DNA from 2 places in the Buttiauxella sp. AC142 genome. Region 2 is predicted to be linked to the other one. Evidence: predicted binding sites of a transcription regulator. Region 2 holds the regulator's gene; the other holds the start of a gene.

Region 1 (9,758 bases), 1.6 Mb from region 2:
CAACATAAATCCCGGCCATAGCGCTAAGTAACGTTTCGGACTCAAGGTCAAAATGTTCTAATTGACGCTGCAAACCGGCGATGCTCGACCCGAGTTTATCCATCGCACCTTTATTGGCGTAAAGTTTACGCTCAAGAACCATCAGGCTTAAGGTATAACGCGTTAATTCAGCGTTCAGACCCTGACGATTACTTGCGTTCAACACACCCAGCAACGTTTCCAGGCCCAATTTCAGGTTGGCTTCATTGCCACCGAAAACGTCCAGCGTGGAACCTGGATTTTGATCAATAACGCTATTTAACGAGACATGCAGCGCCTCGTTATCGCAATGCCCCTGATGCGCCAATTGCTGAACCAGACGAGCAGACTGGCAGATCCCTGCCAGCGCGATAGTGATGTCATAGTAATTTTTAGCCACCAGGTTATTCGTCCTTGTTTGCGATTAAACTTTATTTTATTCAGTTACGAGCGGCAGACGCTGCTCAATAACACCACCACCGAGGCACACTTCACCGAGGTAGAACACGGCAGACTGGCCTGGGGTGACGGCGGCAACTGGCTCTTCAAAACGCACTTCAATACGATCGGCATCCAGCGGCGTGATGGTGCAAGGAAGATCGGTCTGGCGATAACGCGTTTTCACCGTGCATTTCAGCGGTTCGGTCAACGTTTCGCGGTCAACCCAATGCAGTTGCTGAGCAATTAAGCCAACGGACATCAAACGTGGATGCTCACTACCTTGAGCCACAACCAGGATATTGTTCTCTACGTCTTTATCGACCACATACCAAGGATCTTCGCTACCTTCTTTGGTGCCACCGATGCCCAGCCCTTTACGTTGGCCGAGTGTGTGGTACATCAAACCCTGGTGTTCACCAATGGTTTCGCCATCAACAGTAACGATGATACCCGGCTGTGCAGGCAGGTAGCGGCCAAGGAATTCGCGGAATTTGCGCTCGCCGATAAAGCAGATACCGGTGGAGTCTTTTTTCTTCGCGGTGATCAAATCTAACTCTTCGGCGATGCGGCGCACTTCTGGTTTTTCGAGTTCACCAACAGGGAACAGGCTTTGCGCGATTTGCTCATGGCCGAGCGTGTAAAGGAAGTAGCTTTGATCTTTATTATTGTCTAAACCACGCAGTAGGCGGCTTTTACCGTCCACGTCTTCGCGACGCACGTAGTGACCCGTTGCGATGTAATCAGCACCTAAATCTTCGGCGGCAAATTCGAGGAAGGCTTTAAATTTGATTTCTTTGTTACACAGAATATCCGGGTTTGGCGTGCGCCCGGCTTTGTACTCTTCCAGGAAGTGTTCAAACACGTTATCCCAGTATTCTGCGGCAAAGTTTACGGTGTGCAGTTCAATGCCGAGCTTATCGCAAACGGCCTGTGCATCAGCTAAATCAGCCGCTGCGGTGCAATACTCCTCGCCATCGTCCTCTTCCCAGTTCTTCATGAACAGGCCTTCCACCTTGTAACCTTGTTGTTGCAACAGGTAAGCGGAAACGGAGGAATCGACACCGCCGGACATCCCGACGATCACTTTTTTCTGGCTGTTATCAGACATGGAGTAACTCACGACATTGAACTTAAAGGCGGCATATTCTATCACGCATCACCGGGCCTGGCACCCCTAACTCAACGGCCAGTTAAATGCACCGATCATGCTGAGCGGATAACGTTCAGCACGCTGATAGCAGCGGATACTTTCCGCCACTAATGGCGAGCGTAAATTACCTGCGTTAACAATTTGTTGCGCATCCAACCATAAGCAGCGATCGATGTCGCTATCATGCGGAGTAGTGGGGAGTTGCTCTTCAAGATCGATACAGAATAAGAAACGCAGGAACGGCGTGTTATCTGGCGCAATCCATTGGTGCAAGCGGATGAATGTTTGCGGCTGCGCGCAAATACCCGTTTCTTCATACAATTCACGTTGAGCAGCTTCAACCAGCGTTTCATCAGCTTCAAGATGGCCAGCAGGCTGATTCCATAAGGCTTTGCCATTGATTGTTTCTTCAACAACCAAAAATTTCCCCTGCGCCTGAACCACGCAGGCGACAGTAACGTGCGGTTTAAACATCGTTATTTTTCCTGTCTCAAATTCGTTAGTACGATCATTATAAAGTGATCTGGATCACATATTTTTCTGTGGCCTATACTCTGTTGGATTTCAAAAATCCCACGAGGGCACCATCATGCAGCTTACCACGCGTATTATGCCGCAACAGAAACGTATCGCTTTAGTGGCTCACGATCCTTGTAAACCCGACCTGCTGAACTGGGCGGTTGATAACCAGGCAGCACTCAGTAACCACATTATTTACGCAACCGGCACTACCGGAAATCTCTTGCAGGTTCATACCCGTTTATCCGTACTGGCTTTGATGAGTGGCTCGATAGGGGGCGATCAACAGCTAGGGTATTTGATTGCTTCAGGTCAGATTGATGTGCTGGTTTTCTTCTGGGATCCGCTTAGTGCGGTGCCACATCACTCCGATGTAAAAGCCCTGATGCGGCTGGCAACGGCATGGAACATCCCTATTGCCAGCAACGCCTGTAGCGCCAATTTCTTGATTAACTCTTCTCTATTTGAGCAAGCGCTGGAAATCACCGTGCCTGATAGTGACGCGTTCCTCAGCAGTCGCGTTTCACACGTCACACAACACGGCGTCAATACTCAGAACCTTTTATAAAGTCTCTATCGGGATTTCGCGCCATTCGCCCGGTGCCAAATCGCTCAGTTCCAGTGCCCCCATTGCATAGCGAATCAGGCGTAGAGTTGGATAACCCACATGCGCCGTCATACGCCGTACCTGGCGGTTACGCCCTTCGTACAAGGTGATTTTCAACCAGCTGGTAGGAATTGCCTTGCGTTCACGAATCGGCGGGTTACGCGCCCAAATCCATGCAGGCTCGTCAACCCGTTCAGCTCCTGCGGGCAGAGTGGGGCCATCGTTTAGGGTGACGCCGTTACGCAGAGATTCCAGCGCTTCTGCTGTTACTGCACCTTCAACCTGCACAAAATAGACCTTCCCGGTACGTTTGCCCGGTTGGGTGAGTTGCGCCTGTAAAGCGCCGTCATTGGTTAACACCAGCAGACCTTCGCTGTCGCGATCCAGACGGCCCGCCGCGTAAATTCCTTGTAACGGTATGTAATCTTTCAGCGTGCTGCGGCCAGATTCGTCGGTGAACTGCGGTAGCACATCGTAGGGTTTATTGAAGATAACCAGCCGCTTCGGTCCGCTATGCTGTGGTTTTTTGGCAGGTCGTTGCGTGCTGAATCGTTTAACTTGCTGGTTTCTAAAAGAAGTTTTATTCATAGTGTTTTCAGACGTTAGGTATTAACGCATTATAACGGAAATCACCAGTGATTGGCGCGGGCCTGATATTCAAGTAGTATTGACACGCACATTACAAATCATTAACAAAAAGAATCGCTCGAAGGAGAAGGTTAATGGAAAGCAAAGTAGTTGTTCCGGCGGAAGGTAAAAAGATCACCCTGCAAGATGGCAAACTGAATGTTCCTCACAACCCAATCATTCCTTTCATTGAAGGTGATGGTATCGGTGTGGACGTGACGCCAGCTATGATCAAAGTGGTTGATGCCGCCGTGCAGAAGGCCTACAAAGGCGAGCGGAAAATTTCCTGGATGGAAATCTATACCGGCGAAAAATCTACCCAACTTTATGGCCAGGACGTCTGGCTGCCAGAAGAAACTCTGGACCTGATTCGTGATTACCGTGTGGCGATTAAAGGCCCACTGACCACGCCAGTTGGCGGCGGCATTCGTTCCCTGAACGTTGCGCTGCGTCAGCAGCTTGACCTGTACGTGTGCCTGCGTCCGGTGCGTTACTACCAGGGCACGCCAAGCCCGGTTAAACACCCAGAACTGACCAACATGGTTATCTTCCGTGAAAACTCAGAAGATATTTATGCGGGCATCGAGTGGAAGGCTGACAGCGCTGAAGCTGAAAAAGTCATCAAATTCCTGCGTGATGAAATGGGCGTGACGAAAATTCGTTTCCCAGAACATTGCGGTATCGGCATCAAGCCGTGCTCTGAAGAAGGCACCAAACGCCTGGTTCGTGCAGCCATCGAATACGCAATCACTAACGACCGTGATTCTGTGACCCTGGTTCACAAAGGCAACATCATGAAATTCACCGAAGGTGCTTTCAAAGACTGGGGCTACCAGCTGGCGCGTGAAGAATTCGGCGGCGAGCTGATCGACGGCGGCCCATGGGTGAAACTGAAAAACCCTAACACCGGCAAAGAAATCGTTGTTAAAGACGTGATCGCGGATGCGTTCCTGCAACAGATCCTGCTGCGTCCTGCTGAATATGACGTTATTGCTTGTATGAACCTGAACGGTGACTACATCTCCGACGCCCTGGCCGCTCAGGTTGGCGGTATCGGTATCGCACCAGGCGCTAACATCGGTGACGAATGTGCACTGTTCGAAGCGACCCACGGCACTGCACCAAAATATGCTGGCCAGGACAAAGTGAACCCAGGTTCAATTATCCTTTCCGCAGAAATGATGCTGCGTCATATGGAATGGTTCGAAGCGGCTGACTTAATTGTTAAAGGTATGGAAGGCGCGATTAACGCCAAAACTGTAACTTACGATTTCGAACGCCTGATGGAAGGCGCTAAGCTGCTGAAATGTTCAGAGTTTGGCGACGCAATGATCGAACATATGTAATTAGCAAATTCGCTAATGATAAAAGGGGGAGCCAATGGCTCCCTTTTTTTATTGTTTTTCTGAAATCGTGAGCTACTACCCTTTACCAAAACTCTGGACGTGATTAATAGATGAATCGACCGAATTCAGGTTCAATCAAAGAGGATGTGGAATGGAAAATTACTCCAACAAAAGTGGTGATTCACAAGTTGTCAGTTTCCAGATTGATGCAAATTCGATGAAAGTCCGGTTCAAGAATAATCACGTGTATCTATACGATATCCGCCACCCAGGGCCAGAGCATCTGGAAAAAATGAAAGAACTGGCGCGTGCCGGATGGGGTTTGAACACTTATATAGAAAGCGAAGTCAAAAACGATTTCTCATCAAAAGTGTTTTAAATCGCAGTAACCGGGTTATGAGAAGTGCAATTTTTACACAAAATACAGATTTTTCGCTCGTGACTGGTTGATTTTATAACAATAAGTTGAATTTTTAAGCGAACGGTTCGCAAGGAATTGCATCGTAGATCGAGTTTATGTACTATGCATTCCACGCCGACTTAGCTCAGTAGGTAGAGCAACTGACTTGTAATCAGTAGGTCACCAGTTCGATTCCGGTAGTCGGCACCATATTTAAGAAAACCACCTTTCAGGTGGTTTTTTTTCGTCTGTATGAAATCAAATTGAAGGAAGGCTAGCTTTCGATAGCGCTTCCTCAGTCGTGCGTTAAATCCAACCCTGCTGACTTGCAAGCCAGACAAGGATAGCGACGACAATTAAAACTACGGTTGTTTTTCTCATTGTTATGCGACCTGTTGTTAGTCTTCGCAAACCAGCCAGAAATCCGCTTCATCAAACATCTCTTCAACCAGACGGTTGATTTTCTCTTTCTCATTTTTCGTGCAATCACTGTGAACCGCATTCATCTGCATGGGTTTCACTCTGACGTCAGCATCTGGAAAAATGGTCTGAACTCTTCGGGTAAGCTCGGCAAGGATTTTTTCATTTGCACCGGGAAGACCCGCTACATTTCGTTTGTCGTAAACCAGTTCCACGAACATTGATACGTCTCTTTTAAGGCTGTGTTTATATACAGTAATAAATCTCGACATTCAAGGCAAGGGATGTTATTGAAAAAGAATGCTGGAGCTTTCACAGGTAGAGCTATTCTGCGGTACTGGCCGCAACAGGTAACTCTGCTTTCCGCGCTTTTATTTGTTCCATGATGAGCTGATAAGCAACGTAATACTTAAAGATGTTGCTCACGTATTGCACCGTTTCGTTACCTATACGCAGCTGCGCAATTCTTTCAACATTGTTAAACCAGATATTGGGGTCAAGGCCATTTTTGGTCGCTTCTTTACGTAACCGGGCAATTTTAGCCGGTCCCGCGTTATAAGATGCGAAAGTGAATAGCATTTTGTTCATGTCACTCATGGGTTCATCAGCAAAATAACGGTCGCGCATGAAGCGGATGTATTTCACTCCTGCATTAATGTTCGGGTCGATTAAACTGATATCGCCTACCTTTAACTCTTTACCGGTGGTAGGAAGAACCTGCATCACGCCAATCGCGCCGCTTTTGCTTCGCACAGACTGATCGAGTCGTGACTCCTGGTAGCCTTGAGCTGCCATTAGTAACCAATCGACATTATATTGCGCACCATATTTGCGAAATATTTCAGTGACCTGATTAAATTTATTTATCTCTTCTTCCGAACGCGCATCTTTTACCCACTTCGTATTGCGTAAATATTTATAAACCTGCTGATTGCCGAATGACGTGCCGATTTTATGGCTAGCCGTGAATTTATCGAGCTGGGCTTTAAGCAAAGGGGAGTTTTTACGCATAGCAAGCGCGATAGAACCGTCATCCCGCAGCGTAATATTTTCGTAAACCACAATGTTGGGGTAAATCTGTTTCCACAAGATTGCCAGGTATCTGTCCACCACGGTGTAGTCGGCGAGGTTCGCATTTACCATTTCCAGAATATCTTCGGGTTCAAAATTGCCGGGGGCTTTGATCACTATCGCGGGTGGAAGTTGTTTCTCGGTCAGGCTTTTATTAAGCGTATCAATACTCGAAATATAGCTGGTGGAAGGGTTAACAAACAGAGATTTACCAGACAGCGATTCTGCTGTTGTGAGTTCGGGAGCCTTGCCGCTGGCAATCACTACTTCACGGACATTTTTTGCTAAGGGAACGCTGAAATCGACTAACTTTTCGCGTTCTGGAGTCATCGTTAAATTGGCAGCAATGATATCGCCACGGCCAGCAATTAGCTGTGGGATGAGCTGATCACGTGCGGTTGGAATAAAAAGGAGATGTGTTTTTTTTGAGGGTTTAAGGCCTTTATTGATTTGTTTGTCAAACTGTTGCATCAACTCAACCATGATGCCGCGCTGCGTACCCCGGTTGTCAATAAAGTAGAAAGTTTTGCTGTAAGGGATTAAAACGCGTATCACGCGCCGCTCTTTCATCACATCATAATCACCCAGGACGGTGTTAACCTGGGTATCGAATTTCAACGGCTGTTCGTCGGTGGCTGCATGCGTCATCGGCAAAAACGTAGACATCAAGAGAAGTACCAACAACAAACGGGCCATCGCGACACCATCTACACATTCATCCGGCTACCGTTTAACTATAGCTCGCACACAGATGCTTTGATTAAAAAACACACACTCGTATTCGAGGGTTGTGTAGAAGGGCGGCGGGGCGGCAATCCTTGATGAGAAAATTATTATTTGAAAATAATTCTTGCTTCCAAAGCGCAGGCATGAGTAAATGCGTCATCGGTTTGGAAGACAGACCTTATGAAAGCAGTTTTAGTAAAGCAGTCCTCAGTTCAAGCGCTATCAAGTCATCAGATACCCTTCTTCGTGAGTCTCCTCCTAAGTGCCTAAATAAGAAACGTTCTGCAATACAGACCACGTTCGCCATACTAAATGGCTGTAAAATAATGAGGAAGTATCTATGTCTAAAATGACTGGTTTAGTAAAATGGTTTAACCCAGAAAAAGGTTTCGGTTTCATCACTCCTGACAATGGTAGCAAAGATGTGTTCGTTCACTTCTCTGCCATTCAGAGCAATGATTTCAAAACTCTGGACGAAGGCCAGAAAGTTGAGTTCTCTGTTGAGAACGGCGCTAAAGGTCCATCAGCAACTAACGTTGTTGCTCTGTAAGACTGCTAACGCATACTGAGACTTACGCATGCGAAGACGGTGAATAACCCGAGCCGTTAAGTCAAAGAGAATAAACCCGCCATTGTGCGGGTTTTTTGTTATCTCAAATCCGCTAACGCCCATCTTTTATACCTTTAAATCAAAGACATAATACTGCAGTGGTTATGCCCGCTATTTACATTAAATCACGATACACCGTCTGTAGGTTTACGCTCATTAGACTATGCTTATAGTGAAATATGCTTTTTTCAGTGTAGTTAGCATTAATAACTGGAGTTTTTTTATGGGCTTTTGGCGTATTGTTTTTACGATTATTTTACCCCCATTGGGTGTGTTGCTAGGTAAGGGATTCGGCTGGGCATTTATTCTGAACATTGTACTGACGCTGCTAGGCTACATCCCTGGGTTAATTCATGCTTTCTGGGTACAAACCCGCAATTAGTCAAATAAAACCGTGTCGCTGGTTTTAAGTCACGCGGTGTAAGCAGAAAATATCCACGGCGTGTTTTTTGGAACGCGCTCTTGACGCTACAGGCTACGAGGTAAAACTCGTGGCCTGTTTACATTTTCATCTAAGAATGTTCTGATATAGTCAATTTTTAAGGTGCTACAGAGTCTTTTTATGTTTCAGTTAAAACCGGGCATGCTGGCAATGATTATCGGTTCCCGTACCGCCGCCGGGCGTGTGAATGTCGGTAAATCAGTCGAACTTTTTGGTCTTTGCGAGCCGGGCGAAAGCTTTGTAAACCCGGTTACAGGCGTTGTGACGCAACTTCCACACGATGCTAATCATCCATTGTGGCTGGTGACAGGCAATGTTATTGCCTTTGATGGTCGTGAAGGTTATACCTTTGTCCGGGCTGAATATTTGTTGCCGTTAGATAAGTCATTATTGCCAGAAGTTGATGAAACGCTCGCGGTGCATTGATTGGCTTGTGGGGCAGAGCGGGTAATTGAATGTCATTGATTACCCGTCTAACTCGGCGACGCGAGCGATTAGCGCAGAAATCTCTCTATCTGCGTAAACTTCGATACCGTGCTGGCGCAGTAACGCCGTGGCAACCCCCATTCTCGGCAGCGTTCTTCCCTGAAATGTCCCGTCATAAATCTTCAAACTGCCACAGGTAGGACTGCCGTCCGTCATTAATGCCAGGCGACATCCGGATTCTTGCGCGGTTTTTAACGCAAGACATGCAGCTAACAAATAATGTTGGCTCACATCCGTACCGTCGCTTTCCAGAATGTTTGCTGATCCATTAAGTGCAGCCAGACCACCACCACCCACAAGTTCTGCGGGCAGACGAGGCGTGCTCAATCCCGCCGCCAGTTCCGGGCAATGAATGACCAACCGATTCTCTTGTTGCCAACGCGTCAGCACATCGGCCAGCAGAGGTTTATCCTGCCCGTTATAACGAACTTTAAAGCCCATCAAACAAGCACTGACCAGTATTTTTGTTTTCATTGCGTCACAGTGATTGAGGAGAAAAAGACACGCTACACCAGTGTATCCACGTTTTACTACCCTGCTAAATATGGGCGTTGCCAGGCAAAAAATATCGGCATATCCTATCATTCCTTATGTGCCAGAAGCTGTTAAACATAAGGATATTCAAATAAATGCCTCCATTACCTCTGAAACAAACTCTTCGTATTGCGCTGGTGGGTGACTTTAATCCTGCGGTTATCGCGCATCAGGCGATTCCCCTGGCTTTAGACAATGCAGCTGAATATGTTGGTGTCACCGCTGACTATGACTGGTTATCGACACCTGACGTGACAAGCCAGGAAGATCTCGTGGGATACGACGCAATTTGGTGCGTCCCGGCAAGTCCGTATCAAAATGAAGACGGTGCTTTTCTGGCCATCCGCTTTGCGCGTGAAAA
Region 2 (9,758 bases):
CTGTTTAGTGCATCTTCCCTGACACGGGATTTCATTGAGATTGGCCGCAATGAGGAGCTGTGGGGGCGTCGTTCCCGCCTGAGATTAGCCGGAAAACCATTAGTGTTGACCGAGCTGTTTCTCCCCGCATCCCCGCTGTATGTAGAGGAAAAATAATGGAGTGGAGTCTGAAACAGGGCAAATGGCAGGCCTATCAACGCCTGATGCGGCTTGATAAGCCGATTGGCTCGCTTTTATTGCTATGGCCCACGTTATGGGCGTTGTGGTTAGCGACACCGGGTGTGCCGCCGCTGACCATTTTATGTGTGTTCATCGCTGGCGTCTGGATGATGCGAGCTGCGGGCTGCGTGGTAAACGACTACGCCGATCGTAAATTTGATGGGCATGTCAAACGCACTGCGCACCGGCCACTGCCTAGTGGGGCAGTCAGCGAGAAAGAAGCACGCATCTTATTTGCTGTGTTGGTTCTGCTGTCGTTTTTACTGGTGCTGACACTCAATACCATGACAATTTTGTTATCGGTAGCGGGGCTGGCATTAGCCTGGGTTTACCCGTTTATGAAACGCTATACCCACCTGCCACAGGTGGTGTTAGGTGCGGCATTCGGTTGGTCAATTCCAATGGCATTTGCGGCGGTGAGTGAATCTGTACCGCTGAGTTGCTGGCTGATGTTTTTGACCAATATCTGCTGGGCCGTGGCTTACGACACGCAATACGCGATGGTCGATCGCGATGATGATTTAAAAATTGGCATTAAATCCACGGCGATACTGTTCGGGCGCTATGACAATCTGATCATCGGCATTTTGCAGATTACAGTGATGGTACTGCTGGCGGTGATTGGCTGGCTGAACGGGTTGGGTGGAGCGTTTTACTGGTCGATTGCTCTGGCGGGCGCGCTATTTATCCATCAACAACGTCTGACTGCGAACCGCGATCGCGACGCCTGTTTCCGCGCATTCCTGAATAATAACTACGTTGGGCTGGTGTTGTTTATTGGTCTGGTGCTGAGTTACCTGCACTTCTAAAACATGTCCCTCATCCGGCCTTCTCCCCAAGGGAGAAGGAGAAAACCGGGCAATACCCTCTCCTGTGGGAGAGGGTTAGGGTGAGGGCATTACTCAGTCGCAGCCTGCGACGTCGCACTTTCAATCGTCAAACGCACATCCGGCATGATCAGCTCTGCCAGCATCTGGTAGACCTTCATGGTTTCGGTTGGCTCCGCATCTCCGGTATCGCTGATATAGCCTTCATCACGCAGGGTTAACACCAGCGAGGTGAACACGGCTTTATCAAAGAACTCCGGTGCGTTAATACCATGCAAAACAGACAAGCGCTGGGCAACGGTGCGGCTTTCGCGCTCCAGTGTCCCGCGGTTGATGGATGGATTAGCGCTCAACAGCCAGAAAGTAATCGCATAACGTTGCAGCGTTTCACGAACACCCGCAGCCAGAAGCTGCATAGTGCGTGAACGAGCCGGGTTAATCAGCACTTCATCACCCGCAAGAGTAATCAGTTCCTGACGAACCATCTCATTGAGCAGCGCATCCATTTCACTGACAAGCTGCGCCTTCTCCCAGCGCAGGAAAAGCTCAGCTTTCAGCATCGGGTAGAGTAATTCGACCTGACGCAGAAGCTCTCCGCGTGAAATGTGGCGATGCTGCGTGATAATCGCGGCCAGTAGAGAAGGCAACACCAACATATGCAAAATGTTGTTACGGTAATAAGTCATCAGTACCGCCTGCTCACGCGGCAGAATGATGATGTCACCGATAGTATCTTTCTCTACTTCAAACTTGTTCATTTGCAACGCGTGTTCAATCAGCGCTTCTGCTGGCTGGTCTGGCGTGGTCGCATCTGGTGAATACGGCACATTACGCAACAGGCTCAGGTAGCAGTTGAGCTGCTCGGTCAATTGTTCACGAGTAAGTGAACGCTGACGCGAAGCGAGTAATGCGGTACAACACAGGTTCATGGCATTTGCCGCCCCTGCATTGTTGATACGCACCATCAGCTCGGCAGCAATTTCATTGACCGTTGGCGTCAGCCACGCCGGGCGAATCGCTTCGATTGGATCGATTGAATCACGCCACTCAGGAACACGTTGATTGAGGAATGTCATCAACGGCATCGGTTCGCCGAAGTTCACATAGCCCTGGCCGAGATTACGCAGCTTGCTCAGCCCGCGCACCATCTGCATAAAGCTCTCTTTCTCTTTGGTCGCTCCACGCAGTTCTTTGGCGTAAGTCCCCACTTCCATTACATGCTCGTAGCCAATGTAAATTGGCACCAATGTAATTGGACGAGTACCACCGCGCAGCATGGCCTGAATGGTCATCGACAGCGTGCCGGTTTTCGGATCAAGCAAACGCCCGGTACGGGAACGCCCACCTTCCACAAAATATTCAACGGAATAGCCACGGCTAAACAGCTCGCCAAGATATTCACGGAACACGGTGGAATAGAGTTTGCTGCCTTTAAAGGTACGGCGAATAAAGAACGCTCCCAGGCGACGGAAAATCGGGCCTGCTGGCCAGAAATTCAGGTTGATACCCGCCGCGATGTGCGGAGGAACTAGCCCCTGGTGATAAAGCACGTAAGACAGCAGCATGTAGTCCATGTGGCTGCGGTGGCAGGGCACATAGACAATCTCATGGCCGTCATGAGCCAGTTGGCGCACACGCTCAGCGTTGTGAACGTTAATGCCCTGGTACAAACGGTTCCACGTCAGTCCTAACACGCGGTCGGTCAAACGAACGGCTTCATAAGAGAAGTTGGCGGCAATCTCTTCCATCAGCGCGACAGCATTTTGCTGTGCTTTTTCATGGGAGATTTTCTTGCTACGCGCTTCGTCTTCTACCGCGCGAGCGATAGCTTTTGATGCCAGAAGTTTGTTAAACAGATCCTGACGCACCGGCAGACGCGGGCCAACAGTCGCTAAACGCTGGCGAGCGAAGTGCATACGTGCCACTCGCGCCAGTTTCTGAGCGATTTTTTTATCTGTGCCGTGATCGGTTGCCATCTGGCGCAGCGAAACCGGTGCGGAAAAACGCACAAAGCTGTCGCGCCCAAGCCAGGAGACGGCGAAGAATTTTTGAATGCCGTTGAGCATTCTTAATGGCGGATTCACTTCGCCTTTTTCGCGCCCCGGTGAACGGCCAAACATGACCGAAACAGGCACCATCTGCACGTCCAGATTTGGATTGCTACGGTGTAAATCGAGGTAATCATGGAACAGCTTGATCGACTCTTCTTTCGGCGTGTAATAAGTGAATACACGCGGCCCACCATGGATAAAGACATAGCGCGGCAGCACCGCTCCGTCGATTTCTAACGGCTCGAGAGGGTCGGGCAAGTTATGCGCGAGGCATTGAGCGCGCAGCGTTAATAAGTCCGCCTTTGAGTTATAGGGCAGCACGTACATTATTGGACGTGTGGGATCTAAGCCCAGTTCGGCTTGTGGATCTGCCGGAATAGACTTGCTCTTTACCAGAACGCCTAATGGTAAATTAAGTAATTTGTAGTAGATTCTTGGCCAGCCTGACATAAACGATGTAAAGCCTCAGGTTAATGATGCAAATTCGCCGCAAGAATATCAGAATCTGACCCAGATTTCTGTGGCGTTATAATTTTGACAAGCATTGATGCAAATAATTTGAAAAGGTTGCCCAAAATGGCGAGTAGTACCACTGGACTTACCCGTATTATCAAAGCTGCAGGCTATTCATGGAAAGGGCTAAAAGCGGCCTGGATCAACGAAGCTGCTTTCCGCCAGGAGGGCGTTTCGGCTGTCATCGCCATTGCTATTGCCTGCTGGTTAGATGTTGACCCTATTACCCGTATTTTACTGATTGGTTCAGTGGTGTTGGTGATGATTGTCGAAATCCTCAATAGCGCTATTGAGGCCCTCGTTGACCGTGTTGGTACTGACTATCACGAGCTTTCCGGGCGAGCAAAAGATATGGGCTCAGCCGCTGTATTAATCGCCATTATCCTTGCAGTAATTACCTGGGTCACGCTGCTTTGGCAGCATTTGCGATAGTCTTTCCAGAATAGTTAAGTGCCTGGTTTTTTGCTCAATTTGTGGTTCCAAATTCGCCTTTAACTGTATATACTCACAGCATAACTGTATAAACACCCAGGGGGCGGAATGAAAGCGTTAACTACCAGGCAGCAAGAGGTGTTTGATCTTATTCGGGATCATATCAGCCAGACCGGCATGCCACCGACACGTGCCGAGATTGCTCAACGTCTGGGGTTCCGTTCTCCGAACGCTGCTGAAGAACATTTAAAAGCTCTCGCCCGTAAAGGCGTGATTGAGATTGTTTCCGGCGCTTCGCGTGGCATTCGTTTGCTGGTGGAAGAGATCACTGGTATCCCGCTGGTTGGGCGCGTCGCTGCGGGTGAACCACTCCTTGCGCAGCAGCATATCGAAGGCCATTACCAGGTAGATCCTTCATTGTTCAAACCGAATGCCGACTTCCTGCTGCGCGTCAGCGGGATGTCTATGAAAGACATCGGTATTATGGACGGTGATTTACTGGCGGTGCATAAAACTCAGGATGTGCGTAACGGCCAGGTTGTGGTTGCGCGCATTGATGATGAAGTGACCGTTAAACGTTTGAAACAGCAAGGGAATACCGTTCATCTGCTGCCAGAAAACAGCGAATTCGAGCCGATAGTGGTTGACCTGCGCGAGCATAACTTCTCGATTGAAGGGCTGGCTGTTGGGGTTATTCGCAACGGCGACTGGCTGTAAAATCTCTTTAGGTGATGCGTATTTAAGTACGCATCACTGTCTTAATTCTCTTTGATCTCCTTCAGGAGAGGTCATGCAATTATTCTCCACAGCGGATCGTGCGCTCTGGCGCCTCGCTTTACCCATGATTTTCTCCAACATTACCGTCCCGCTGCTTGGCCTTGTCGATACGGCTGTTATTGGTCATCTGGATAGTCCTGTTTATCTCGGTGGTGTCGCGATTGGAGCGACGGCAACCAGCTTCCTGTTTATGTTATTGCTCTTTCTGCGCATGAGTACCACCGGCTTAACCGCCCAGGCCTTTGGCGCAAACAACCCCTCCGCTTTAGCTCGCGCACTGGTTCAGCCTTTATTGCTGGCACTCGGAGCGGGTATTGCCATTGTCTTGCTGCGCGAACCACTAATCTCGCTGGCTCTGCGTATTGTCGGCGGTAATCAGGACGTGCTCTTTCAGGCGCAACGTTTTCTTGAGATTCGTTGGTTAAGCGCCCCGGCCTCCCTGGCTAATTTGGTCTTGCTCGGCTGGTTGCTGGGCGTTCAATACGCACGCGCGCCGGTTATTTTGTTAGTGGTCGGTAACGTTCTGAATATTGTGCTCGACGTGTGGCTGGTGATGGGGCTGCATATGAATGTTCAGGGGGCGGCACTCGCTACTGTCACGGCTGAATACGCCACATTTATCATCGGCTTGCTCATGGTGAAAAAGGTCATGGGCCTGCGTGGAATCAGTGGTGAAATGCTCAAACAGGCGTGGCGCGGTAATGTTCGGCGTTTGTTGGCGCTTAACCGCGACATCATGCTCCGCTCGCTGTTATTACAGATCTGTTTTGCCTCCGTGACCATCTTTGGCGCGCGTTTGGGTAGCGAAATCGTCGCGGTGAATGCGGTACTAATGACGTTGCTGACCTTCACCGCTTACGCGCTCGATGGTTTTGCTTATGCCGTTGAGGCACATTCCGGGCAGGCTTATGGGGCAAAAAATCGGGGGCAATTACTCGAAGTCTGGGGGGCTGCATGTCGCCAGGCCGGTTTAGTCGCACTGGCATTCGCCGCCGTTTATGCCTTATTGGGTGAGCAAATTGTTTCCCTTTTGACCTCAATTGCTGAGCTGCAACGGCAAGCGGATATCTATTTGTATTGGCAGATAATTTTACCCGTTGTCGGCGTGTGGTGCTATTTGCTCGATGGCATGTTTATAGGCGCAACTCGAGGGACTGAAATGCGCAATAGCATGGCTGTCGCGGCGTTGGGCTTTGGCCTGTCGATGTTTACCGTACCGTATTTAGGCAACCACGGGTTGTGGCTTTCGTTAGCTGTATTCCTTGCGCTAAGAGGTTTGTCGCTGGGATGGATCTGGCGTCGCCACTGGCAGAAAAATACCTGGTTTAACAATGTTCAAGATTAAGCCGTTAGGTTAAACATTCTTAGTTTTCCCCATACCACCATATCCTTGACTACAATTATTCCCACGTCCAGCAGAAACAGGGTGTCAGCCAAACGGAAGCACCCGGACGATGGTAATTTTTGTTAGTAATTTTTCACCGAACGATGAGGATATTATTATGAATAAAGACGAAATCGGCGGTAACTGGAAACAGTTCAAAGGCACAGTAAAAGAGAAATGGGGCAAACTGACTGACGATGATATGACCGTCATTGAAGGGAAGCGCGATCAGCTTGTCGGCAAAATCCAGGAACGTTATGGATATGAAAAGGATAAGGCAGAGGAAGAAGTCGTTGATTGGGAAACTCGCAACAAATACCGTTGGTAATTAGTTTCCCTCAGATGTGTTAACTCTCAGCCCTGCCCAGGTACACGGACGTACCCATACCCCTAACGCGACTTCTTCTTTGACTGAATCGAATGGTCATGCCCACAGGCTTCCGGGTGGCTACACGCTTCAACCTCCGCACAAGCACTGCATAATCCATGCGCCTCAATAACATTATGATGCAGAGCAAAGCCTAACTCGGCTGCCAACTGCTGCATAATATCTTCTACGCCTTCCGCACCCTGTTCTTTCACCGCGCCACATCGGTCGCAGATAAACATGGCTGATGAGTGAGTCGGTTGATCAAAAAGATGGCATAAAACATAGCTGTTGGTTGACTCTACACGGTGTACAAAACCTTGTTCGAGAAGAAAATCGAGCGCACGATACACCGTCGGGGGTTTAGCTTGCGGTTCGCTGGCACGCAGTAAATCCAGCAAATCATAAGCGCTGATTGCACCTGCCTGCTGTGTCAGCAAACGCAGTACTTCAAGGCGTTGTGGCGTCAGGCGCACATTACGCTGCTCGCATAGTTTTTCAGCCTGCGCTAACACGTTTTGTGAAGTCGTGATGTCCATCAGCATTCCCCTGTAGATTAGCCCTACACTTTACCACAATGCGTAAAAAACGCCGAATGGTGCGCCATTCTGGTCAAATCCTTTTGAGATGACTATCCCGGAGTTTGTTATGAATAAACCTGATTGCATTCGCCACTGGAAAGAACTGGAAGGTGAAGATGATTCAACCTATCCCGATAGCACTGAATTATTTTCCATTGGCGCACCGCTGGCTCGTAAACTGGGTTTAACACGCCTGGGAATACATCATGAACGCTTGTTGCCTGGCCGCCGGACTTCTTATCCGCACGCCGAAAGCAGTGAAGAAGAGTTTGCTTATGTCCTGGAAGGGCATCCGCAAGTGTGGATTAACGGGCACCTCTATGCGCTGGAACCTGGAGATAGTGTCGGCTTCCCGGCAGGGACAGGCGTTTGCCATACTTTTATTAATAACACCGAACATGAAGTGCGACTGCTGATTGTCGGCGAAGCCAATAAAGCGGAAAACAGAATTTACTACCCCTTAAACCCCTCTTATGCAGCACAACGTAAAGATCGCTGGATTGACCATCCACCGCAATTCTTTGGTCAGCACGATGGTCTGCCTTCCCGAAAAACGAACGGTAAACTATAAATAAGTCTGCAAAGGAATTTTGAACCGATAATCCTGATGGATAGAAACAGGATTTCTATGGGCGAAACAGCTCACTTTTTAGCTTTTTATTCACAGCAATAGTCTGCCTGCGTTCAGTCATAACTGGCGGGGGCTAGTTATTACAACTGATCAACAGACGAGCGGTGAATGAAAAAAATTAAAACTTTGGTGGCGCTTAGCGCTGCATCTTTATTTGTGGCAAATCCGGTCTTCGCGGCTGGTACCTGGGCTGAAGCACGTAGTGATGCAATGGGGGGCACGGGTGTTGCCTCCGGAAGTTACGGAAGTGGTGTTCTCACCAACCCCGCCTTGCTGGCAAAAGCAAAGCAGGATGATACGGTAACGGTAATTCTGCCTGCGGTCAGCGGTCAAATTACTGATAAAGATAACCTGCAGGATCAGATTGATGAAATTAGCGATACGGTCGATCAATACAAAAACGTTTTCGACAATCTTACCCTGCAGGATATCCTTTTAAATCCAAATGGATCGCTCAATCAGCTTCAGGGGGCGGCGGGCGATCTGGCTGGTGAACTAAACGATCTGAAAGGGAAAACCGCAAACGCTAAAGCGGGGGCGAGCATCGCAGTCAGTATTCCGAATGACGTGCTTTCGGTGGCATTTGTTGCAAAAGCTTATGCGCGTGCGCACGTCAGTTCCTCTATTGATCAACAAGATATTGATTACCTCAACGGCATCGCTAATTCTAATGTTGTTGCAGGTGGCGTGGCGTTGGACGCCGCTATTAACGGCTCCGATGCTATTACCAGCCAGCTGAACTCCACCGCCTCAGGCCGCGCCGCTATTGTCTCCGACTATGGCGTGGCGCTGGCGAAACAGTTTGATCTTGGTGGCGTACCGGTCTCTTTTGGCATCACGCCAAAGCTGCAAAAAACCTGGTTATACAACTACACCACGTCGATCTATTCCTACGACAGCAACGACTGGAAAAATAGCCGCTATCGTAATGACGACACGGGTTTCAACGTCGATGCGGGCATGGCAGCCGATTTTGGCGAAAACTGGACGGTAGGTTTGAGCGGCCAGAACCTGGTTTCGCGTGACATTGATACCAAAGACATCTTGATCACCAATGGCAGAACCGGCGAGACGGTCAACTACAAAGACACTTACCAAATTCGTCCGTTAGTGACCGCAGGTGTCTCCTGGCATAACGACCTCATTACCCTTAGCGCCGATGGCGATCTCACCGAAACCAAAGGCTTCAAAAGCGAAGAAGACTCGCAGTACGTTGGGGTCGGTGCTGAAATTACGCCGCTGTCATGGCTTGCGGTGCGGGCGGGCTATCGCGCAGATGTTAAAGCAAACGATAGCAACGTCTTTACCGGCGGTGTTGGCTTCGCGCCCTTTAATCGCGTGCATGTCGATTTAATGGGGCTGTACGGCGAGGACCAGACCTGGGGTGCAGGCGCACAGCTTAGCGTCACCTTCTGATAAAAATAGCCGTCGGGACGAGCGGGTGTCCCGACGCTGCTTTATGCTATAGTACCGACCCTTTTTTAACCGTAGCCCGTAAACGCCAGTGCCTATGTCCTCACAAATCAGCCACACTCCTTTCCAGCCACATCGTTTTTCTATTGCACCGATGCTCGACTGGACCGATCGCCACTGCCGTTATTTCTTGCGTCAGTTATCAAGCCAGACACTGCTGTACACCGAAATGGTGACCACCGGTGCGATTATTCACGGCAAAGGGGATTATCTGGCGTACAGCGAAGACGAGCATCCCATCGCTTTGCAATTAGGCGGAAGTGACCCGGCCGCGCTGGCACAATGCGCGAAACTGGCTGAAGAACGTGGCTACGATGAAATTAACCTGAACGTCGGTTGCCCGTCTGATCGGGTGCAAAACGGTATGTTCGGCGCATGTCTGATGGCGGATGCTCAGCGCGTTGCTGATTGCATTAAAGCGATGCGCGACGTGGTATCTATCCCTGTCACCGTCAAAACGCGTATCGGCATTGATGACCAGGACAGTTACGAATTTTTGTGTG

The links. The regulator LexA, encoded in region 2, represses DNA repair genes until DNA is damaged. The targets are predictions, from matches to a motif close to TNCTGTATGTACATACAGNA.
Region 1: the regulator LexA is predicted to act here: its motif matches at 5,767-5,786, upstream of AC0IWZ_RS07345 (DinI-like family protein).

The regions. Positions count from the first base shown of each region.
Region 1 covers NZ_CEEDCH010000001.1:1,605,403-1,615,160, forward strand. The annotation lists gene hflD (high frequency lysogenization protein HflD) at 1-418, opposite strand, end outside; gene mnmA (tRNA 2-thiouridine(34) synthase MnmA) at 455-1,567, opposite strand; gene AC0IWZ_RS07315 (NUDIX hydrolase) at 1,634-2,083, opposite strand; gene AC0IWZ_RS07320 (methylglyoxal synthase) at 2,199-2,696, shown strand; gene rluE (23S rRNA pseudouridine(2457) synthase RluE) at 2,691-3,323, opposite strand; gene icd (NADP-dependent isocitrate dehydrogenase) at 3,458-4,708, shown strand; gene AC0IWZ_RS07335 (hypothetical protein) at 4,860-5,087, shown strand; tRNA gene AC0IWZ_RS07340 (tRNA-Thr) at 5,243-5,318, shown strand; gene AC0IWZ_RS07345 (DinI-like family protein) at 5,507-5,749, opposite strand; gene AC0IWZ_RS07350 (MltF family protein) at 5,853-7,265, opposite strand; gene cspE (transcription antiterminator/RNA stability regulator CspE) at 7,666-7,875, shown strand; gene AC0IWZ_RS07360 (YqaE/Pmp3 family membrane protein) at 8,159-8,317, shown strand; gene AC0IWZ_RS07365 (hypothetical protein) at 8,498-8,803, shown strand; gene AC0IWZ_RS07370 (2-thiouracil desulfurase family protein) at 8,843-9,337, opposite strand; gene AC0IWZ_RS07375 (CTP synthase C-terminal region-related (seleno)protein) at 9,493-9,758, shown strand, end outside.
Region 2 covers NZ_CEEDCH010000001.1:30,926-40,683, forward strand. The annotation lists gene ubiC (chorismate lyase) at 1-156, shown strand, start outside; gene ubiA (4-hydroxybenzoate octaprenyltransferase) at 156-1,028, shown strand; gene plsB (glycerol-3-phosphate 1-O-acyltransferase PlsB) at 1,118-3,547, opposite strand; gene AC0IWZ_RS00145 (diacylglycerol kinase) at 3,674-4,042, shown strand; gene lexA (transcriptional repressor LexA) at 4,151-4,759, shown strand; gene dinF (MATE family efflux transporter DinF) at 4,833-6,164, shown strand; gene AC0IWZ_RS00160 (CsbD family protein) at 6,322-6,531, shown strand; gene zur (zinc uptake transcriptional repressor Zur) at 6,594-7,109, opposite strand; gene AC0IWZ_RS00170 (cupin domain-containing protein) at 7,219-7,722, shown strand; gene AC0IWZ_RS00175 (conjugal transfer protein TraF) at 7,891-9,198, shown strand; gene dusA (tRNA dihydrouridine(20/20a) synthase DusA) at 9,293-9,758, shown strand, end outside.